DNA from 3 places in the Agarivorans gilvus genome. Region 2 is predicted to be linked to each of the others. Evidence: predicted binding sites of a transcription regulator. Region 2 holds the regulator's gene; each other region holds the start of a gene.
What was found. The regulator LexA, encoded in region 2, represses DNA repair genes until DNA is damaged. The targets are predictions, from matches to a motif close to TACTGTATNNNNATACAGTA.
Positions count from the first base shown of each region.

Region 1 (7,813 bases), 970 kb from region 2:
AATGAGCTTATTTCTTATTCGTTTTACTAATTAATCACAACAAAAAGAACTAAACCAGAGAGTTTAGAAAACCCAGAGGTATATATGAGTGTAACCACCACCAGCGAACCGATCCCAAATAAGGGAGGCATAGCCCGCTTTCTAGACGTGATCGAGCGTGTCGGTAACAAACTGCCCGATCCAGCCATGTTATTCCTTGGCTTAATGTTAATTGTGTGGCTAATCTCCGCCGCCCTCGCGCAGCTCAGTTTTACTGAAATTGACCCTCGCAGTGGCGAAGCCATTGTTATCAATAACCTGCTTAGCGCTGAGTGGCTCACCACTTGGATGACCAGCATGGTGAAAATCTTCACCGGCTTTGCCCCTTTAGGCGTAGTGTTGGTAGCTGTATTAGGGGTGGGCGTAGCCGAGCGTTCTGGTTACATTAATGCCGCCTTAAAAGCGATGTTGAAAGTCACACCAGCTAAAATGATTACCCCCGCTGTGGTGATGATCGGCGTAATCTCTAGCGTCGCCACCGATGCCGGTTATGTAGTAGTGATTCCTTTAGCTGGCGTTATTTTCCATGCCATGGGGCGTCATCCCATCGCCGGTATTACCGCAGCCTTTGCCGGTGTTTCTGGCGGTTTCTGTGCTAACTTCATTCCTTCAGGTTTAGACCCGCTACTACAAAGCTTTACTCAAAGTGCGGCTCAATTATCTAACCCTGATATGCAAGTGAACCCACTAAATAATTGGTTCTTTGCCTCAGCTTCTTGCTTACCGATTGTGGCGACTATCTGGTACATCACCGATAAAATCGTCGAGCCACGTCTGCAAAAAAACAGCCCTATTGCCAAAGATGACGTCTCTGCCACAGACATGCATTCTCGCGACCCTAAAGAAACCTTTGCCTTTAGGGTGGCCAGCTTAGTTATGTTAGCTTTGATTGGTTTATTGGTATTAGCCGCTTGGGGTGAAGACTCGAGCCTGCGCGACGCACAAGGCTCCCTCACCAGCTTTAGCGCACCGATGATGCAAATCATTGTGCCACTGATTTTCATCTTCTTTGTGATCCCAGGGGTGATTTTTGGCTACCTCAACGGCAGCTTCAAAAACTCTAACGACGTAGTAGCGGCCATGTCTAAAACCATGGAAACCATGGGCCACTACATTGTAATGGCCTTCTTCTGTTCTATGTTTGTTTGGGCTTTTGGCCAGTCTAACATTGGGGTATTAATGGCGGTTAAGGGGGCAAACTTCTTACAAGCCATTGGTATGGCGGCACCTGCCACCATCGTGGGCATGATTGTATTAGTGGTATTGGTTAACCTATTTGTGGGTTCTTCATCGGCTAAATGGGCACTGATTTCACCGGTGCTAGTACCGATGTTAATGCAAATGAACATCTCACCCGATCTCGTGCAAGCGGCATATCGTATTGGTGATTCTAGCTCGAACATCATCACCCCATTAATGCCTTACTTCCCACTGGTAGTTGTGTACTGTCAGAAATACATGAAAAATGCCGGTATCGGCACCTTGGTCGCCACCATGCTGCCTTACTCGATTGCCTTAGCTATTTTCTGGACCTTATTCCTACTCGCCTACTGGGCCTTGGGTTTACCGCTAGGCTTGGGTGCCAGCTACATTTACCCAGCTATGTAGTTTGGCTTGAATAAACAACTAACGCGCCGCTGTGGCGCGTTTTTTATTGGTGCGTTTGGCGGTAGCAGCGCGCTGACCACCCGCCTTACTCCGCCGCGCATAGTTTTTACGCCCGGCCTTGGCGGGCTTGGCTAGGCCAACAAAGGCCTGAGCACTCACCATCGCGCTTTGTTCCACCAGCTGATGCAGCTGACTTTGCAGTTGCTGCATAAAGGCCTGATAACTGTGTTGACGCTGACTAATGGCATTTAATTGCTGCTCCCAGTGCGCGGTCATATCTGGCCACACACATAATTCTGGCAAGGCAGCGACCAAAGCCTTAGCACTGTCGCTAGCATGAATTTGCTTGGCCTGACGCAGCAAAAAACCGCGCTTGAATAGCAAGTCGAGGATCCCCGCTCGGGTCGCCTCGGTGCCCAAACCGTCAGTCTCTTTTAATACCGCCTTTAAGCTGGGATCTTGCACATACTTGGCAATGCCAGTCATGGCCGCCAACAGGCTAGCGTCGGTAAAGGCTTTGGGCGGCTGAGTTTGTTTATCCAGCACTCTGGCATCAATACAATGTAGTTTTTGTCCTTGGCTAAGTGGCGGCAGCGTTTGTTCCTCGTCATTCTGTTTACGGGGAAACAAAACCTTCCAACCTAAGTCTTGCACCTGATTGGCGCTAGCCTTAAACAGGCCCTCGGCAATCTGCACTGTGACCTCGCTATGGGCATAACGATAATGCGGATAAAACTGCGCCAAATATTGGCGGGCAATTAACAGATAAACGCGCCGCTCCGCTTCGCCGAGTTTGCCCGCTGCTTGGCGCTTGGTGGTGGGAATAATCGCATGGTGAGCATCTACCTTGGCATCGTTCCAGGCCTTGCTACGCAACCTGGGATCGGCCTCACTACAGGCTTTGGCCAATTCTTCACTATTGGCCTTAAGCGCGGCGAGCACCTCCGGCGCCTCGCCATGATGTTGCTTAGGCAAGTAGCGACTATCGGAGCGCGGATAGGTAATTAGGGTGTGCCGCTCATACAGGTTTTGGCAAATATCTAAGACCTGCTTGGCGCTATAGCCATAACGCTTGGCCGCATCAATTTGCAGGCTAGAGAGGTTATAGGGCAAGGGCGGCGCTTGTTGCTTGTCTTGCTGCTTGAGCGTATCCACTGTTGCGGGCTGCTGCTGAATCCGCTTTACCACATGCTCGGCTAGGGACCGACTCAGCACTCGACCATCCTCATCTTGATAAGGCAAGCAGGCCTCACTAGGCTGCCACAGCGCCTTAAAGCGCTCGCCTTGCTGGGTTTGCAGCTCGGCTTCCACCTGATAAAAAGGGCGGCTAACAAACTCGGCAATGGCTTGGTCACGCCTCACCACTAAACCCAGTACTGGAGTTTGCACTCGCCCCACCGACAGCACCCCAGAATAACCCTGCTGTTGGCCTTTAAGGGTATAAGCGCGAGTGAGGTTAATCCCATACAGCCAATCGGCGCGAGTTCGCGCCAAGGCCGAGCTAGACAGCGCAGCAAACTGCTGGTTGGGTTTTAACTGTTTTAAGGAGCGCGCCACCGCCGCGGGGGTGAGATCACTCACCAACAAACGTTGGCAAGCTTGCTTTAAGGCCGCCTTGGTTTTGCAGTGCTCGATGACTAAATCCACCAGCAACTGCCCTTCACGGTCTGGGTCGCCGGCATGCACCAAGCTAGTGGCTTGCTTAATTAAGCCTTTAATCGCTTTCAACTGGCTAGCGGTTTTAGATTTAGCCCGCCATTGCCACTGCTCAGGGAAAATCGGCAGGTGTTCAAAACGCCATTGCTTGTATCTGGCATCGTAATCGGCGGGTTCGGCTTGCTCTAGCAAATGACCAATACACCAAGTCACGCAGTCACCATTGGCCAGTTCAATATAGCCTTGATACTTTTTCTGAGGTTTAGGTAACACCGCAGCAATGGCCCGCGCCAAACTGGGTTTTTCGGCAATATAAAGACGCACAACGACAACCACTGTTATTTTATACAGTCATTCTAGTATAAGTTGGCGTTTTATTGGAAGGTTTTCTGTTGGCTAAGGTTATCAAGGGAAATAATTAGAAGTAAAAAAACAAGGGTTAACTTTGAATCCACTACTTAAACTACTCTAAATGAAGCACCTTGTGTCGAACTGCATTACGAATGAAGTGGGTGCAGGAGTTTAAATACCTCCTGCTATCCTATTATGGCTTTATGCCAATTCAGCTTGGCAGTGCTTGCAAATAACAGCTTCATTTTTTACTAACTCTGCGCATTTAGGGCATTTTTTCTGGGTTCCCGACTCAATTGCTGCAGCTTCAACCTTTTCAGTCACTGGAGAAACTACAAGAGTAATTATCAAACCAATTAATGGCGACAAAATTAAAGAGATCAGAAAGAAACCTATTCCTGAACGCCCTTTATTTGCAGCCAATACTCCGACGCAAACTGCAAAAACTAACCATAAAATAACTCCGATCATAATGTTTACTTCCTTGTTGTTAATAATTTCATAAAGCCATAGCAATAATGATTCTCAGTGAAAGCGCCAACTTCCTCGCATTCATCATGATTTAGTCAAACTAAAATCACACCGTTAAAGGCAAAGTCACAATCGAACAGCACCGCGATATGTCTATATCTGAGCCGCTGTTCATAGAAAGAATACTAATAAAGAAGCCACTGATGTCGCCTATTATGTCTATACATTGATAGATGAACTCATAAATAATGGCGCCATATAGAGCAATATCACCGACGTTTATAAATCTATCAAAAAAAACAGGAGATTGGCTAGTTATCTTTGCGTTATTTATGACATTGTGTTTTTTGCAGACTTCACTTGAATAGCTGAAACAGGATGGGCACTCTATTCATTCGCCCTAACCAGCAAATTATAATCATCCACGGTAAGAATGGCACTCTCAACTCTCGCTAATATCATCCTGCTACGCAACTATTTTATCAATTCTTCTCTAGCCAGCTTTGTACACCTAGCCAAGCATCTCTTGGCTGAGTTTAATCGTGGCTGCAACGTTTTGCGCCGCAACTAATAGGTTAGCTTCGGCCTGCTCTATCGCGTGGGCTAAATCACAGGGGCCGGGCACGATGGAAAAGACCGCGTTAATACCATGCTCGTGCACCACCTCGTAACCCGGTAACATGGCTCCGGCAAAGGCAATCACCGGCACGCCATATTGCATGGCGACTTGCGCCGCACCATAGGGAGTTTTACCAGCAATGGTTTGGCTGTCGATGCGCCCTTCACCGGTAATCAACAAGTCGGCACCTTCTAGGCTGCTCGCTAAATCCACCGCTTCGGTAACAATTTGCACTCCGGGGCGCAATTCCGCCTGCATAAAGGCTAACAAGGCCGCACCTAAGCCGCCAGCGGCGCCACTGCCTGCTACGTGCATAATGTCGATACCAAACTGACTAAATACCACCGAAGCAAAACGCCCCAGTGCGGCGTCTAACTGGCGGATCATCTCTGGCGTGGCCCCCTTTTGCGGGCCAAATACCGCGCTAGCACCCTGCTCGCCGCAGAGGGGGTTATCTACATCGCAGGCCACTTCTATTTCAACTTCGGCTAAGCGCGGGTCTAGGCCTGAAATATCGATGCGTTCTAGCTCGATAAGCTCGGCGCCGCCGCGTTTTAGCGGCTTGTTAAACTGGTCAAAAAACTGTGCGCCCAAGGCTTGCAACATGCCCACACCGGCATCGTTGGTGGCGCTACCGCCCAAGCCGATAATCAGTTTAGTCGCGCCCGCATCTAGGGCGGCGGCGATTAACTCGCCAGTACCGTAGCTAGAGGTTTTACGCGGATCGCGCAGGGCCGGCTCCACTAAATGCAGCCCAGAGGCGGCGGCCATTTCAATCACCGCGGTTTGCTTGTCGCCGAGCACACCAAAAAAGGCTTCCACTTGATTGCCTCTTGGCCCAGTAGCTAAGACCGGCATAATTTGCCCGCCCGTGGCATCTACCATGGCCTGCACCGTGCCCTCGCCGCCATCGGCCAGCGGCACTTTACAGTATTCGGCATCGGGGAAAACACTTTGAAAGCCTTGTTCTATCATCTCCGCCGCTTCCATGGCAGTTAGGCTTTCTTTGAATGAATCAGGTGCAATAACAATCTTCATCGGCTGTCCTTATCTATCTATGTTCCTAGCAACTGACTAACGCTGCGGTAAACAAGTTTGAGTATAGCTGCGAATTTGTTCACTTAAGTCTTTCATTAACTTACCTGCTAATTGCCAATGATGCCAGTATAGTGGCACCCGCACTTGTAGCTCGGGCAGCAGGTTAATCAGTCGCCCATCGGCTAAGTGTTCGGCCATTTGTAAGCGCGGATTTAAACTGTAGGCACCACTGGCTAAAGCCAGCTCGATAAAGGCTTCAGACGAACGCACCGTATGGCAGGGGTACTCTCCCGGCTGCAAAGAAAAATGCTCGGATAAAAATTGAATGTGCATGTCATCGTGCTGGTCAAAAGACATCGCCGGCGCCTTGCTCAAACTGTCACGATTCACCCCTTGAGGAAAAAAGCGCTGGGCAAATTCCGGCGTTGCTACACATAAATATTCCATGTAACCCAGAAACTGGCTATCACTGCCAGCTATCGGTTTTGCCTTGCTGGTGACGCAGGCCAGCACTTCACCGCTACGCATCCGTTGCCAGGTGCGCGATTCATCTTCCACATATAGGTTCATTTCCACATGCTGCTGTTGCAAGGTGGGACTTAAGGCCGGAATGAGCCAACTGGCTAAGCTGTCAGCATTAACCGCCAAAGGCAGGGCCTGAGCCCGCTTATCGCCCAAGCTTAGCTGCTGAGCCAGTTCGGTTTCTAGCTGTTGCACCCGCTGGTAGTGGCCTAATAACTGCTGGCCCAATTCAGTCGCCATTAAGGGCTGGGAGCGGATCAATAAGGGCTGGCCCAGCTGATTCTCTAGGCTTTTAATTCGTTGCGAAACTGCCGATTGGGTAAGGTGTAAACGCAGCGCGGCACGCTCAAAACTTTGCTCACTCACTACCGCCTCTAAGGCTTTAAGTAACTTGTAATCGATATCGGCGAAACTCATTAGCAAAACTTATTTAAGATTAAAATTATTAGCTATATTAAAGCAGATTAGCTGGGTATAGTCCTGCCATTCCCCCTTATTTATTGGATATTATGTTTAGCAGTTACTTCACCGGCCTCAGTTTAATGGCCTCGCTGATCATGCCAATTGGCATGCAAAACGCCTTTGTGCTGAATCAGGGGATCCGTCGCCGCCATCACTTACTGGTAGCCAGCTTTTGCTCGATGGCCGACGTATTTTTTATGAGCTTAGGCGTATGGGGCGGCGCACAACTTTTCAGCACCTACCCGTGGCTGCTGTACAGCATTAGCGTGCTAGGTTCGGGCTTCATGCTGGTTTATGGTTACCAGTGTTTGCAGCGCGCTTGGCAAGGCAAGAGTCAATTTGCGCGGGGTGAAGCGAAACACGAGCTAAAGGCGATCATTCTAGCCTGCTGCGCTTTTACCTTTCTTAACCCTCATGTGTACATCGATACCATTGTGATCCTGGGAGGTTTTGCCGCCAATATCAGCACCGAGCATAGACCGATGTTTGTGGCTGGCGGCATTAGTGCGTCTTTTCTGTGGTTTTTTAGCTTGGCTTTATTGGGCGCAAAACTCGCGCCTTGGTTGGCTAGACCGCGCGCCCAGCAAGTCATTGACGGTGTGATTGGGCTGATGATGTTTGGCTTGGCCGGCTACTTATTAAAGTTTGTATTTGGCTAGGCTCTATTTCGCCACTGCACGCCGCCAATTGGCGTGCTTGGCAGTTAAATTAAACCTAGATTTCATAGTTATCGCGCTTGCCCACATCCAGATATAGCGCTTGGCGACACTTTTGGTAACTAATATAAGAGCACAGCCCGGCAATCACTAGCAGCAAGATCCCGCGCGAACCTAACCACGGTGAAAACCGCAGACCATATTCCAGCGCCAGCAAACCGCCCAACCAACGCAGCTGCCCCAAGTTAAAACAAAAACTCTCTTTAAAGGCGAGCCCTGCCACAACGGCGTAAAAACAGGCCAAGGAAAGGTAGGATAACAGCGGCCAATGCCATAAATAAAAGGCCATGGCCAGCCACAAACCCAGCCAGGCTAGGCCTTGTATAAGGTA
Region 1 is NZ_CP013021.1:2,193,226-2,201,038, forward strand. Features, by position in the region: gene AR383_RS10335 (AbgT family transporter) at 85-1,647, shown strand; gene AR383_RS10340 (DNA topoisomerase III) at 1,666-3,627, opposite strand; gene AR383_RS10345 (hypothetical protein) at 3,856-4,125, opposite strand; gene AR383_RS10350 (glycerate kinase) at 4,637-5,782, opposite strand; gene AR383_RS10355 (LysR family transcriptional regulator ArgP) at 5,819-6,721, opposite strand; gene AR383_RS10360 (LysE/ArgO family amino acid transporter) at 6,814-7,425, shown strand; gene AR383_RS10365 (DUF2301 domain-containing membrane protein) at 7,481-7,813, opposite strand, start outside.
Region 1: a site for LexA is predicted at 3,637-3,656, ahead of AR383_RS10340 (DNA topoisomerase III). Genes of this name have one in related genera too.

Region 2 (7,813 bases):
GGTATTCGTGACTATTCACATCTGTACCACCTATTTGTTGACGATAGTTATCAGGGCCAAGGCTTGTCTCGTAGGTTGTGGGAAGCGGTTAAGGCCGAAGCTTTAACCAATGGGAATCCGGGGCGTTTTACGGTTAATTCGGCGGTGAATGCTGAGCATGTTTATGAACATTTTGGCTTCCAACGTATCGACGGCATTAGACAGCAAAACGGTATAATTGATGTTCCAATGGTATTGGAAATAGCTAGCTAACAAATCTGCAACGGGGAGCAAACTCGCCGAGCCATTTGTTTTTACTTTGTGCTTAATTAACGGGTTGTATAGGGGCGTTTGTTTCTTGTTGTTGGTAAATGGCGCTGGTGATGTTCTGCACCAGTCTAGCTGTGTTAGTATCTTATTTTTTAGTTGGTATCGCATATGAATCACTCCCACTTCCAAGGAAAATATGAAGTAGAGCTTAAATACCGCTTACCCTCAAAAGCACAGTTCTTGAATACACTAAGTGGTATCCCTCATGAAGTTATGCTTCAAGATAATAGCGAAAGCGATTGGTATTTTGATCGGCCCAATCGCTCGTTAGAAGCTGATAATATAAGTATCTGTATTCGTAAGATGGAGCCTTCAGGCATCAAGTTATGGATTGTAAAGGGGCCTGAACCAGAGCGGTGTGAAGCCACCGATATCAAAGATGTCTCAAATGCCAAGAGCATGCTAAAAACCATGGGTTTTGAAGTGGTGCTAAAAGCGCATAAAACGCGCAGCATTTACTTTGTTGGAGAGTTTCATATCACGGTGGACTCCTTAGAAGGTATCGGTGATTTTGCCGAATTTGCCATCATGACGGACGACGAAGCGAAGTTATCAATTTATAAGTCGCAAATAGAAGCCTTAGCGCTGCAATTTGGTCTAAGCAAAGACGCACTGCAAACTAAATCTTACAAGCAAATGTTTATGGAAAAAGGCGTTTAATATACGACTTGGTTATCAGTCGCTAAATTTTAGCTAGGTTCCCTATTCAACAAGGCGAATGTTTGTAGCTAAACGACATTACGCAACTTGACTGGCATAAGGATATGCAACGTGGATACTCAGGAGCAACAATGGATATTTTGAAACTATCCGAAAGGCTTATGTCAATGGATGAAAGTTCATGGCAACGACATTCGAATCCTTTGAGCGTTTATTCCCGCTTTTCAATCTTGCCTTTGTTTACCATCGCCTTGGCCACAAGAGAGCTATTAGGATGGTGGACTTTGGCGGCACTAATGCTAGTGAGCTTATGGACGTGGTTAAATCCAAGGCTATTTGCTGCGCCCAAAACCACTAATAACTGGGCATCGATGGGCACTTTTGGTGAGCGCGTCTACCTGCATTACAAGAATGAAGGTCTTATTCCTGAACATCATTTGCGAGCCTGTAAAAAGATAGTCTTGCTACAGATAGTGGGTTTACCGTTTTGGTTTTATAGTCTGTATGCAATGGACTTTGCCTTAATGATTCTGAGTACAGCTTGGTTAATGTTTACTAAGACTTGGTTCGTCGATCGAATGGTATGGCTGTATCAAGACGTAAAAGATCTCAAGCCTGCCTTTCAGTCGTGGCTGAAGTCTTAAGGCAATCAAGAAAACGCTAGCCAGTTCTACCGGTTTGGCGTCTCCCATAAACTCACATTATGAGAAGGATTAATACTCATGATTACTTGTTATGTCAGGTATGTCATCGATCCTAAAAAGATTAAAGAATTCGAAGAATATGCGAAAATGTGGATCCCGCTGGTGGCTAAGTTTGGCGGTCAACACAATGGTTACTTTCTCCCTTCCGAGGGGGCAAACAATATTGCTTTAGCACTATTCACCTTCGAAAGTTGAAGTAACTCGCTACGCTCAAACAGACTTCAACTTATCTCCCTTGTTCACTTACGCTACTCGGCGAAGATGAAGGGATTGAAAAGCGCAATCTTGACTGTCGAGGGTGTGAAACGTTCTTGCCTATTTTTATAACTTGATGAATTTACGAGTTTTGTTGTGATGCCATTAAATTTACCGCGCCAAAATCTGGCGCGGTAAATCTATTCTCGCTTTGTCTTTTGTCAATAAGCGCTGTGAAACTTCGATTTTTGCTGGTAAGTTATTGTCATTATTAATTAATTTTACTTGGAATGAGTTTTACCTAGGTAAAAATGGCTGGGGTTTAATGAGAAGCCCGGGTAATTCACTGTTAGTATTCAAAAGGAGTATCGAGTGAATCAAAAGTTGTTGATCATTGTTGTTTCGGTAATTTTGGTACTACCGATGGCTGCATATACCTTTCAATTTGGGTTTGGTCTGTGGCAATCCCCTTCGGAGTGGTCTGACTTAGGTGGATATATTGGAGGCGTTTATACTCCGATACTTGCACTGCTTACTTTGACCGTATTGTGCGTCCAAATTTATCTTCAAGTTTTACAACATCGGCAACATCTTGTCAGTTTGCAAGAAAAAGAGTTAAGTGATTATTTGACTCAGTTAAATTATGAACTGGATAAAAAGATTGAAGGTGAACTTACATTGCGTCAATTCTTGCTTAGCCTATTAAACGAGAAAAATGTGGATGATATATCACAGATGGATCTCAGTTTAATTTGGGGACTTAACCAAAGTCACCATAAACTTTACTCTATGTGGAGCGGAGTAAGAGCTAGCCTAAAATATATAGAAAATCACTCAAAAATTAAGAATTATGAATCTACTCATTATGTTGTACAAAAAAATAAAATTATTGCATACATGAGCCCGCAAGTTTGTAGTTCACTTGATAAATTTAATTACGCAATGCTTTTTTCTCTTCAGCAAATCAATGGAACGAGAATTGATGAAATGGCAGTGCAGTATGAGTTTTGGCAAGATAAGTCGCTAGCTTGAATACTAGCAAACGCTTTAAGACGGATTCGCAACGTTCGGCGGTTTTGGTTTGATTTGGCTTGGCTTTTGTTTTTACGGTGTAATAATTGAGTGTCGTGGTAGTGTTGCTCACCACTTAAGCGGGCGTTACCAAATAGTGCTTTTACACTACGTAACTTATGCCTCAAAGCGAGTTAGCTAAACTCTTCGTATCCGTCTTTACCCCAATCTCTACTTATTTGTGATGGGCATCCGAGAAATGGAGTGTAGTTTCAAAGTAGCGGAAAGCATTTCAATGAAACTGAAATCTACACACAACTGCTTGATTTCATATTAAACCTTGCGTCATGCGCTATGCTGTATATACTAACAGTGTGCTGTATAAACTTACAGGTAGACTATGAAGCCCTTAACACCTCGCCAGACAGAAGTTTTTGAATTAATTCGTCGCAACATTGCTGAAACCGGCATGCCGCCAACTCGTGCAGAAATTGCTAAAGAGTTGGGCTTTCGCTCGGCTAATGCCGCTGAAGAGCACTTGCGTGCCTTAGCTAAAAAAGGGGCGATTGAGATGATCCCCGGCGCGTCTCGTGGCATTCGTATTAGCGAGCAATACTTGCCGGAAGGGGCTAATCAAGAGCCTAGCCCAGTGGAAGAAGAGAGCGGCCTGCCCTTAATTGGTCAGGTGGCGGCGGGTGAGCCAATTTTAGCCCAGCAACATGTCGAGTCGCACTACGCGGTAGACGCCAACCTGTTTCACCCCCATGCCGATTACCTACTACGGGTACAGGGCATGAGTATGAAAGACATTGGCATTATGGACGGTGACTTACTGGCTGTGCATAAAACTAATACCGCTCTAAACGGGCAAGTGGTTGTAGCGCGTTTAGACGATGACGTTACCGTGAAGCGCTTTGAGCGTAAGGGTAAAATGGTTTATCTGCATCCCGAGAACGAAGAACTGTCGACTATTGAGGTCGATCTTGAGTATCAGAGCATGGATATTGAAGGTTTGGCGGTGGGCATTATCCGCACGGCAGACTGGATGTAAGTCCTTTTTTCAAATAGTTCCCTCCCATTTTAAGCCCAAATCCTTTGATTTGGGCTTTTGTCGTTAACATCACATCTTTCACCTTAAACAACAAAATTAACAACAATATATTTACAAATCCTTAACTTAACGCTTAATTTATATACTGTGGGTTGTATTTAGTGGTTGCAGCTTATTGCTTTGGTGGGGACCTTCCCCTTACTTGGCAGGGCTTGTTGAGTTTACGAGCACTGCTTTTGGCTACTGCAAAGGAGAGCGCTGTGAGCCGAGGGATTCAGCTATTAGTGCTGGCATGCTGTTCGTTTCCTGCATTGGCGCAGGAAATGTCATTTAATTTACGCCCGGGTGTAACTGCCATTAGTGAGCAGGTTTACGACCTTCACATGACGATTTTTTATATTTGCTGTGTGATTGGCATTTTGGTGTTTAGTGCCATGTTTTGGGCGATTTTCCATCATCGTAAATCGAAAGGCGCGGTGCCAGCCCAGTTTCACGAGAGTACTAAGGTCGAAATTATTTGGACCATTATTCCTTTCCTTATTTTGATTGGTATGGCGATACCCGCTACTAAAACCTTGCTAGCGATGGAAGACCCATCCGATGCCGATCTCACCATTCAAGTCACCGGCTCCCAGTGGAAGTGGCATTACAAGTACTTTGAGCACGACTTAGAGTTTTACAGTGTCTTGGCTTCAGACATGGAACAGGTGAAGGGCAAGCTAAAAAAACGCGACAACTATTTGCTGGAGGTGGACCACCCCTTGGTATTGCCGGTGGGTAAAAAGGTGCGCTTCTTAATGACCTCGGAAGACGTGATCCATTCTTGGTGGGTGCCGGATTTTGCGGTGAAAAAAGATGCCAACCCCGGCTTTATTAACGAGGCATGGACGCGTATCGACAAACCCGGCATTTACCGCGGTCAATGTGCCGAGTTATGCGGTAAGGACCATGGCTTCATGCCGATTGTGGTGATTGCCAAGCCTGAGGATGAATACGCTAGCTGGTTGGCCGAGCAAGAGGCGGCCTATCTGGCTAAACAAGCTGCCGAGCAAGAGCTGGTAGCCATGACCATGGACCAAGCTGAGCTAATGGAGCTGGGCGAAAAAGTGTATCTGAAATCTTGTGCGGCGTGTCACCAGCCTAACGGTGAAGGTTTACCGGGGGTATTTCCGGCCTTAAAAGACAGCCCAATTGCCACCGGGGCAGTGAGCCAACACATAGATGTGGTGGTGAATGGTGTACCGGGAACGGCGATGCAGGCCTTTGGCAAGCAGTTAGGTTTAAAAGAACTGGCTGCGGTGATTAGCTACGAGCGGAATGCTTGGGGCAATGATACCGGTGATTTAGTGCAGGCCAAGGATGTGGTGGCCGTGCAGAACGCAGCGCAGTAGGGAGATAGGGAATGAGCACGATGAGCGAGCTTCACGCAGAGCACGAAGAACACCACCATGCCCCACGCGGATTAATGCGCTGGGTACTCACTACTAACCATAAAGACATTGGTTCGATGTACTTATGGTTTAGTTTCACCATGTTTATTGTGGGCGGTGCAATGGCCATGGTCATTCGCGCCGAGCTATTTCAACCGGGTTTACAGTTAGTCGACCCCAACTTCTTTAACCAAATGACCACCGTGCACGGCTTAATCATGGTATTTGGTGCGGTGATGCCGGCCTTTACTGGCCTTGCCAACTGGTTAATTCCGATGATGATCGGCGCGCCCGATATGGCGCTACCACGCATGAATAACTGGAGCTTTTGGATCCTCCCCTTTGCCTTTAGCATGTTATTGGCCTCACTGTTTATGGAAGGTGGCGGCCCTAACTTCGGTTGGACTTTCTACGCTCCGCTATCCACCAAATACAGCCCAGACAGTACCGCTTTGTTTGTGTTTGCCATTCACATCATGGGTATAAGCTCGATCATGGGCGCAATTAATGTGATCGTGACCATTATGAACTTGCGGGCTCCCGGCATGACATACATGAAGTTGCCATTGTTTGTCTGGACTTGGTTTATCACTGCGTTTTTGTTAATTGCGGTAATGCCGGTATTGGCGGGGGCGGTGACCATGGTGCTCACCGACAAGTATTTTGGCACCTCGTTTTTTGATGCGGCGGGAGGGGGCGACCCGGTCTTGTTCCAGCATATTTTCTGGTTCTTTGGCCATCCCGAAGTGTACATCATGATCTTGCCGTCTTTTGGCATTATCTCGGCGATTATTCCGGCCTTTTCACGTAAGAAGCTGTTTGGTTATTCGTCGATGGTCTACGCCACCGCGTCGATTGCGGGCTTGAGCTTTTTAGTTTGGGCGCATCACATGTTTACTACCGGTATGCCGGTGCAGGCCGAGTTGTTTTTCATGTATTGCACCATGCTGATCTCGGTGCCCACGGGGGTGAAAGTGTTTAACTGGGTGGCCACCATGTGGCGCGGTTCGATTACCTTTGAAACGCCGATGTTGTTCGCCATTGCCTTCATCGTTCTGTTCACCATTGGCGGCTTCTCTGGCTTGATGCTGGCGATAACGCCGGTGGATTTTCAGTATCACGATACCTATTTTGTGGTGGCGCACTTCCACTATGTATTAGTCACCGGCGCGGTATTCTCGATTATGGCGGCCGCCTATTACTGGCTACCCAAGTGGACCGGCAAAATGTATGACGAAGGGCTAGGGCGCTTGCACTTCTGGTGCTCGCTAATTTCGGTGAATGTCTTGTTCTTCCCGATGCACTTCTTGGGCTTGAGTGGTATGCCGCGGCGTATTCCCGACTATGCGCTGCAATTTGCCGACGTGAATGCGATTGTGAGTATTGGCGGCTTCGCCTTTGGCCTATCGCAGTTCATCTTTTTGTACATGGTGATCAAGTGCATTCGCAGTGGTGAGCCTGCTCCGGCGAAGCCTTGGGAGGGCTCTGAAGGCTTAGAGTGGGATGCCTTGCCTTCGCCGGCACCTTATCACAGCTTCTCTACGCCGCCAGAGGTGAAATAACATGGCTGGCCATCGTCGCTTGGTGCTAAGGCTGCTGCTGGTGGTGGTGGCCATGTTTGGCTTTGGTTTCGCCTTGGTGCCCTTGTACGACGTATTTTGCAAGGTCACCGGGATTAACGGCAAAACCGCCAAGCAAGCCAGCGAAGCCAGCCTTGGCGTAGACCAACAGCGTAGCATTACCGTGGAGTTTATTAGTTATGTGCCGCGCGCACTGAATTGGCAATTTGGCCCGCAGCAAAGCCATGTAACAGTGCACCCCGGCGAAACCCTAAAGGTTAACTTTAGTGCCAGCAATCTAAGCGGCCAGCGTGGCACCGTGCAGGCGGTGCCCTCGGTAAGCCCCGGTTTGGCGGCTAATCATTTGCAAAAGGTGAGCTGTTTCTGCTTCGAGCAGCAAACACTGGAGCCTGGTCAGCAGCAAGAGATGCCCTTGTTGTTTTACGTAGACCCAGCGTTACCCAAAGACATTACCACTTTAACCTTGGCTTATACCTTATTTGCTGTAGAGGAACAGCCAGTTGATAAGAACACAGCAACAGCACAGTTAAGTGCTAATGGAGAGCTGAGCAATGACGCAGCCTTATGAAAAATATTACGTACCCGCTCAAAGTATTTGGCCAATTGTGGGCGCAGTGGGTTTATTCCTTATCGCCATGGGCGCGGGTTTAAGCGTACAACAAATTGATAGTGAGCAAAGCTACGGCCTGTGGATTTTATCCTGCGGTTTCGTGGTGATAGTCAGCATGATGTTTGGCTGGTTTGGCAATGTGATCCAAGAAAGCATGGATGGCCTATACAGCGCGCAAATGGATCGTTCGTTTCGCCAAGGCATGAGCTGGTTCATTTTCTCTGAAGTGATGTTTTTTGGGGCCTTCTTTGGAGCACTGTTTT
Region 2 is NZ_CP013021.1:3,166,961-3,174,773, forward strand. Features, by position in the region: gene AR383_RS14890 (GNAT family N-acetyltransferase) at 1-252, shown strand, start outside; gene cyaB (class IV adenylate cyclase) at 418-969, shown strand; gene AR383_RS14900 (DUF6653 family protein) at 1,137-1,613, shown strand; partial or broken gene AR383_RS14905 (NIPSNAP family protein) at 1,692-1,865, shown strand; gene AR383_RS14910 (hypothetical protein) at 2,241-2,900, shown strand; gene lexA (transcriptional repressor LexA) at 3,280-3,930, shown strand; gene coxB (cytochrome c oxidase subunit II) at 4,254-5,321, shown strand; gene ctaD (cytochrome c oxidase subunit I) at 5,333-6,922, shown strand; gene AR383_RS14930 (cytochrome c oxidase assembly protein) at 6,924-7,508, shown strand; gene AR383_RS14935 (cytochrome c oxidase subunit 3) at 7,492-7,813, shown strand, end outside.

Region 3 (7,813 bases), 1.9 Mb from region 2:
AATGTATACCGCTAAAAGATGAAAGCTTGTTGAGCGAGTCGCAGTTTCATACCAAAAATAGCTCACCACTATTGTTGTAAAGCTGTGATATTTATTTCATCGTAAACGTGTTGCTCCTGAACATTTCGGTATTAAAGTCGATCGTCTAGAAGGGGCTAATCCTAAGAGCATACCCATTAGAGCCACAATTGGTGCTGTCCACTTCCCCATTAATGAGACAGTTCTAAAGTAGAGTTTTCCAGTTTTGCTCGGTAAGCAGCCGGTGGCAAATTACCGAGACTTTCATGGGTTCGTTCTTCGTTGTAATCCAAACGCCAGAACCAAGCCATTTCTCGGACTTGTTCTAGCGATTCAAATAAATACGCATCCAAAAATTCTCGACGGAACGAGCCATTGAAACGTTCCACAAATCCGTTTTGCTGAGGCTTACCTGGCTGGATATAAACCAGTTGAATATGGTGCTGTTCACACCAATCTGTCAGCCTTGCCGAGATAAGCTCAGGCCCGTTATCGACTCGTAATTGAACCGGTAGACTACGCTCAGCTTTAATTTGCTCAAGTACGCGTACAACGCGCTCTGCTGGCAATGAACTATCTACCTCAATGGCAAGGCATTCCCGCGTACCTTCATCTACTACATTAAGTGTGCGGAAGCGTTTCCCGCAATAAAGTCCGTCATGCATAAAATCTAAGGCCCATTGATAGTTGGCTTTCGCTTCAACCTGTAATGGTTGCGCAATTCGCTTCGGTAATACTCGTTTAACCCGCCGTTTAAGGTTGAGTCCCATTTGGCAATACACGCGATAAACGCGCTTATGATTGAATGGATACCCTTTGTAACGCAGTCGGCCAAAGCACTTCCAAAAGCCCGCTCTGGGGGACTTCTTAAGCTCAGAATTCAACGCATCAATGACAGCAGCATCCCTTTGACGCCAATCGACTAATGGCCGGTAATAACTTGAACGGCTGATGTCAGCCAAGGTACAGGCTTTCAGAATGCTCAAGCCGGCACCGACCAATAATTGGGCACAGCTCCGTTTTTCTGCTGTCACCAGCCCTTTTTTGCGAAGAGTTCCTTCATCGCATGGTTTTCCAAACTGACTTCGGCAAATAACTTTTTCAGCTTCGAATTTTCCTCTTCCAACTCTTTGACTCGCTTGAGTTCAGAAGCATCCATGCCACCGTACTTAGATTTCCACTTATAGTACGTGGCGTTACTCATTCCGTGTTTACGACAGATATCTTCGACCTTCATCCCCGCGTCAGCTTCTTTGAGAATGTTGACGATCTGCGTTTCGGTAAAGCGTGATTTTTTCATGGCGTTCTCCTACGTTAATGAGTGTAGAAAACTCCATTTAAATTTGTGTCATTTTAGGGGAAGTGGACACTTTAGTTGATTTTTTCTAGCTTGGTTTAACTGTTTGAAGAACAAAAATAGGGCGAACAGTTGAAACTAACTGTATCGCCCTATTTACACTTGTCGTTAGCGATTAGAGTTACCAGCTGCCGGTACTTGGCATAGAGGCCCAAGGCTCTTGTGGAGCTAGGGATTCGCCTTGTTGTAGTAGCTCTACCGAAATGCCGTCGGGTGATACTACAAAGGCCATATGGCCGTCACGCGGAGGACGATTAATAGTAACGCCTGCTTGTTGAAGTTTGTCACACAGCGCGTAGATGTCTTCCACTGAAACCGCAATATGACCGAAGTTACGCCCGCCAGTATATTGTTCTTGATTACCGTCTTCATCTGGCCAGTTGTAGGTTAACTCTAAACAAGGTGCTTGTTCGGCTTTAACCCGTTCTATGTCTTCGTCGGCGGCCAAGTAAATCAATGAAAAGCGGCCTTGTTCGCTGTCGTAGCGACGAACTTCGCTCATGCCTAGCAGATCACAATAAAAATGCATAGATTCGTCAAGGTCTCGTACGCGGACCATAGTGTGAAGAAACTTCATGGGGTCTTCCTATCTATTGGTTAAAGTAAGGGTGAATTGAATGAGTTTAATCATGGGTGATACATAGATCATTCTCGGGTATACAACTGCAGCTAAGAATGTAGCCTTGTTGTTTCTCTGCATCGCTAAGGCCGCTGTCTTCTAGTTGCTTAACCTCACCACTTTGCAGTTTAACTTTGCAAGTGCCACAAAAACCACCACGGCAGGAGTAGGGTAATTGTAGGCCTGCTTGTTCAGCTTGTTCTAGTATATTTTGTTGGTTATTACCCTGCACATAGGTATCCCAGCTATCAAACAAAATATTAACCGGTTTAGACTGGCTAACGGGCTCTACCGCGTGGCCAAAGCTTTCTTCGAAAATCTCATCTTGGTGCACACCTAAGGCCAGTAGTTGTTCTTTGGCGCTTTGCATAAAACCTTGAGGCCCACAAATGAATACGCTGCGCTCTTCTAAATCGGCAATATCCATTAACATGCCACGATTAAGCCGGCCTTGATAACCCTGCCAAGAGTTAGTTGCCTCTTGGGTGAGGGTGTAATGCACTTGGCAGTGTTTGAAACTACTGGCGAGTAGCGCGATTTCTGCTTGAGCCATTAAGTCTTGCTCGCGGCGAGCACTATGTAAAAACACAATGTCTTTCGCTATGTTCATATCACTTAAGTAACGCAGCATCGACAGTATTGGCGTAATGCCACTGCCCGCAGAGAGTAGCAGCAGTTTTTGGTTGTTGGTGCGTTGTAGGTGAAAATCGCCGCTGGGGGCGCGCACCGCTAAACTCATGCCCGGCGTAAAGTGCTGATGTAGCCAATTAGAGACCAAGCCTTGTTCTAAGCTTTTCACAGTGATGGCCAAGCGCTCTGGGCGGCTGGGCGAACTGGACAGAGTGTAGTTGCGGTGCTCAGGTTTGCCGTCTATTTCAAAATCAAAAGCCAAGTATTGCCCCGCTTGATAGTCGCACTGGCGATGCGGTGGCGCGGCAAAAATATAGGTGGTTAAATCGTGGGTTTCGGCTTTTTTGGCAATGCATTGTAAATTTATGGTTTCGCCTTGTTGCCAGCTAGATTTGGTGGGCTCGGCTTGTTTACGTTTACTAATGTTTTCTGGGTAGTGCTCGGGTGTTTTAGTTTCCAGTACTTCCACCGGGTCATAAATGCTAATCGTGCCGCTGTTTAAGGCCACCACATTTTGTCCGAAGTAAACATTGCCATCGTCACCTTTGCGATATTCCGCCAAGGTTGTTAAAGGTTCTTTAGTGGGGGGAAACTCGCCGCTGCTTTGGTCTAGGGTGGTGAAGATGCAGCGAGAACAGCCGTTTTGTACTTCAAACTCTACATCGCCAATGCGGAATCGCTTCCAGCCGTCTTCGGCAAAGGCTTCGGTATTTTTCACCACTAAGTTGGGGCGAAATTGCGTCATGCTGTGAGTAAGTGTTGAGCGTAGGTTGAGATCTTCCAAAGAGGCTTCTGAGATCAGCAACAAGGGATAGCCATCGGCAAAGGCCACCTGGGTATCGCGCTGTTTTACCAAGCGTGAAGACTGTTCGCCAAAAAACAGCAATTGGCAGGGTTCACCAAGATAGTGGCTAAACCATGTATCGTAGTCATCATGGCAGTGCTGGCCTTGCACCCCGTCCTTCCAAATATTAACCGAACGGTAATCATCAGAAAAATCGGCGTAAATGATGTTTAAACTGGCCATTTCTGGGGCGCGTAATTGCAAACCTCTGGCGGTTAGCGCACTGTGAACTTGGGCCAGTTTCGGGTGGGTTCTGGCAGTGATTTGCTTGCCGCTCAAATCGGCGACCACAAAACGTCGATCAAAGGCTAAACCGTACTCTTCAACAAATACACGGTTAAGGTGGATCCCTGCGGTGGATTTGATGGGATAAATACTTAGTTGGCTAACACGCGGCTGATTCACTAGCTAAATTCCTTTGTTTTGCAGAGTATTTTAATACTACTGAAGCAGTGATAATGACACCATAGCAAATGCAAAATTAAGCTTAGATGAGTAGGGCTAAAGCGTGGCATTTATTCTGCTGGCATTTATTGTATTGATAGTTATACTGTATAAAAATACAGTATTAGGCGTTTTTTCATGGCATCGGCAGTTCACCCGCGAAAAATTATCCATGTTGATATGGACTGTTTTTATGCTGCCGTAGAAATGCGTGACCAGCCACACTTGGCCGATGTTCCCTTAGCGGTGGGAGGCATGCGCGGGGGCCGAGGCGTGCTAACTACTTGCAATTATTTGGCAAGGGAATACGGCATTCGCTCGGCCATGCCTACGCATAAGGCCTTACAACTTTGCCCGCATTTACAGCTGGTAGCACCGCGTATGGCGGTGTATCAGCAAGTGAGCCAGCAGATTCAAGCCATTTTTCATCGGTATGCAGAAGCGGTTGAGCCGCTGTCTTTAGATGAAGCCTACCTCGACGTGAGCAATAGTGAATTATGCCAAGGTTCGGCCACTTTGATTGCTCAGCAGATCCGCCAAGATATTTTTAATGAAACCGGCTTAACAGCCTCAGCAGGTGTGGCGCCGGTGAAGTTTCTCGCCAAGATTGCCTCCGATATTAACAAGCCCAATGGTTTATTCGTCATTTGCCCAGAGCAGGTGAGCGAGTTTATCGAACAATTGGCCTTAGAAAAGATCTCTGGTGTGGGTAAAGTCAGTATTGAGAAGTTACATCAGCAAGGGCTGTACACCGGAGCCGACGTGCGCCGCGCCGAGCGGGCAGAGTTAAAGCATCGTTTTGGTAAATTTGGCGATATGCTGTGGCTGCGTTGCCAAGGCATTGATGAGCGTGAAGTATCGAGTGAACGGCAGCGTAAATCGGTGGCGGTAGAGCGCACCTTTGCTCAAGATGAGGGTGACCCCAGCTTATTGGCCGAGCGGCTAATGGGTTTATTGCCCGAGCTGCGGCGGCGCAGTGAACGACACTTACAAGAGGCGAATATCAACAAGTTAGGCGTGAAGGTAAAGTTTGCCGATTTTCGCCAAACCACTAAAGAGCAGCAATGCCAAGCGATAGACGAAACCCTATTGTTGAGTTTGTTAGACGAGGCCCTCGCAAGAGGCAAGGGTAAGGCGGTGCGTCTCATTGGGGTTCATATTGGTTTGGCTCATCCGCAGCAAAACCAGTCTGCACAACTGGCTTTGCCGTTTGAGCTTTAGTACTTAACTAAGCCTTTGCGGGGATGTTTTGCAATACGCTTAGCAGTAGTTGCCAGTATTTTTCAACCGCGGCAATTTCTACTTTTTCGTCGGGGCTGTGGGGGAATTTAATGGTGGGGCCAAACGAGGCCATGTCCCAGTCTGGGTAAGCACTTTTAAATAGCCCACACTCTAAACCCGCATGTATTACCATCACTTCTGGGCATTGGCCAAACAGCTGTTGGTAGCTTTGTTGAACCACACTCTTCATGGTGGAGTTATTGTCAGGCTTCCAACCGGGGTAAGCACCGCTATGGCTAACCTTGGCATTACACAGGCTAAATAATGAGGCTAAGCTGGCTTCAACTTGTAAGCGGCTTGAATCAATCAGCGAGCGCACCAAGATTTTAATATCAATGCTCTCTGCGCTTTGGCTAATTACCCCAATATTTAAGGAGGTTTCTACCACGCCTGGCACCGTTTGGCTCATGCTTACTACGCCATTGTTGCAGGCGTTTAAGCTGGCGATTATTTGTTGAGATAGGGCTGGGCTTAAACTGTGGCTGGGGCAATCAATGCTTTTCGCCAACACTTCAAGGCCGGTTTCAACCAGGCCGTATTCGTCTTGCAGCTGGGCAATCTGTTGCTCTAGCAAGTTGTTTAACTCGGCTTGTTTGTCGGCTGAGTAAAGCACGCAGCAGCTGGCTTCTCGAGGAATGGCGTTGCGTAGGCTACCACCTTGAATGGTACTTAATACCGGCTCCAGTCCTTGTTGTTGCATGGCTGCCAGTATACGTACTAGTAATTTGTTGGCGTTGGCGCGGCCGGTGTGAATATCACAGCCCGAGTGGCCGCCTTTAAGGCCTTTGATGCTGAGCTTCATAGCCGCCTGTTGTGGCGTGCTGGCTTGTTGTTCAAGGGCAAAACTAATGCAGGTATCGCCGCCACCGGCACAGCCCATATATACTTCACCTTCTTGCTCTGAGTCGGTGTTGATGAGTAGTTTACCTTCTAATACACCGGCTTCTAAGCCAAAAGCGCCAGTCATGCCTGCTTCTTCGTCAATGGTAAGTAGTGCCTCAATTGGCCCGTGAGCCAGCTCTTTGCTGGTGAGTACTGCCACTATCGAGGCCAGCCCAATGCCGTTGTCGGCGCCCAGTGTGGTGCCTTGTGCGGTGACCCAGTCACCGTCAATGTAGGGGCGAATAGGGTCTTGAGTGAAGTCGTGTTGGGTATCATTATTGGCCTGAGGCACCATGTCTAGGTGAGCCTGTAGAATCACTCCTTGGCGATCTTCCATACCTGGGGTGGCGGGCTTTTTGATGATGACATTACCTACCGAATCTTGAAAGTGCTCTAGTTGGTGCTCGTTAGCTAAAGCGAGTAACCAGTCAATCATGGCTTGTTCATGTTTAGAGGGGTGGGGAATCGAACAGATTGTTTCGAAGCGTTGCCATAAGGCCTGTGGCTGTAGAGAAGATAATGAAGACACAAAATCACCTTGTAACTGTGAATATAGAATGAATAGGACTTTATCAGCTAAGAATGGTGAATATAAGTCTGATTTTTCGCTTTTTCATAGAATATTTACGTGATTTAGACTGTACAGCACACAGCTGAACTATTACGCCGCAGCGGATTAGCACGTTGTGCTCTATGAAAAAAGCTTAACTACAAGCAGATAAACCAATTTACTAGGCTTTTCTAGGGGATATTAACAAGATGAGTTGGTAAATTTGGGTTTTTTTGCTGATCTAGCGCAGGTAGACTTCAACCAGCTATGGCTTCTTGGCAGTAGCATGAATATAATGCGACGCGATTTTCACCAGTAGCATAACGGAGCTTATTGGTGAGCCAAATAAACTACTGTCAGTCCAAGGAACATACATCGTTATGTTAGAGAAACTATTTAAACTTAAGGCGCATGGCACGGATGTGCGTACCGAGGTTATTGCAGGTTTAACCACCTTTTTAACCATGGCCTACATTATTTTTGTTAACCCTAGCATGTTAGCAGCAACCCAAATGGATGCTGGTGCCGTGTTTGTTGCAACCTGTTTGGCCGCCGCCATTGGTTGTTTCATCATGGGGATTTACGCAAACTACCCTATCGCACTAGCGCCTGGCATGGGCTTAAATGCCTTCTTCACCTACGGTGTTGTATTAGGTATGGGCCATACTTGGCAAGTCGCCTTAGGTGCTGTATTCCTATCGGGTGTGGTATTCATTAGCTTGAGCCTCTTTAAGGTTCGTGAGTGGATCATCAACTCGATTCCACAAACCTTACGGGTAGGTATTGCCGCCGGTATAGGCTTGTTCCTTGGTTTTATTGCACTGAAAAATGCCGGTATTGTGGTAGATAACCAAGCAACTTTAGTGAGCTTAGGTCATGAGAATCCTCATCAAATGATTTTAGCTGCCTTAGGTTTCTTCCTGATCATTGGCCTTGAGTACCGTAAAATTAAAGGCGGAGTGTTGATTTCAATTCTGGCCATCACTGTGCTGTCTATTGCTTTAGGTTACACCGAATACCACGGTGTTATCTCTATGCCACCTAACCCTGCTCCCACTTTCTTGCAATTGGATATCATGGGCGCCTTAGATGTGAGCATGATCAGTGTGGTTTTTGCTTTCTTATTCGTCGACCTATTTGATACTGCCGGTACCCTAACCGCGGTGGCTCAACGCGGTAATTTGCTGG
Region 3 is NZ_CP013021.1:1,257,468-1,265,280, reverse strand. Features, by position in the region: one part of gene AR383_RS05960 (IS3 family transposase) at 210-1,069, opposite strand; one part of gene AR383_RS05960 (IS3 family transposase) at 1,069-1,318, opposite strand; gene gloA (lactoylglutathione lyase) at 1,497-1,952, opposite strand; gene AR383_RS05945 (hybrid-cluster NAD(P)-dependent oxidoreductase) at 1,999-3,873, opposite strand; gene dinB (DNA polymerase IV) at 4,051-5,133, shown strand; gene AR383_RS05935 (aminoacyl-histidine dipeptidase) at 5,141-6,604, opposite strand; gene AR383_RS05930 (NCS2 family permease) at 7,006-7,813, shown strand, end outside.
Region 3: a site for LexA is predicted at 4,017-4,036, ahead of dinB (DNA polymerase IV). Genes of this name have one in related genera too.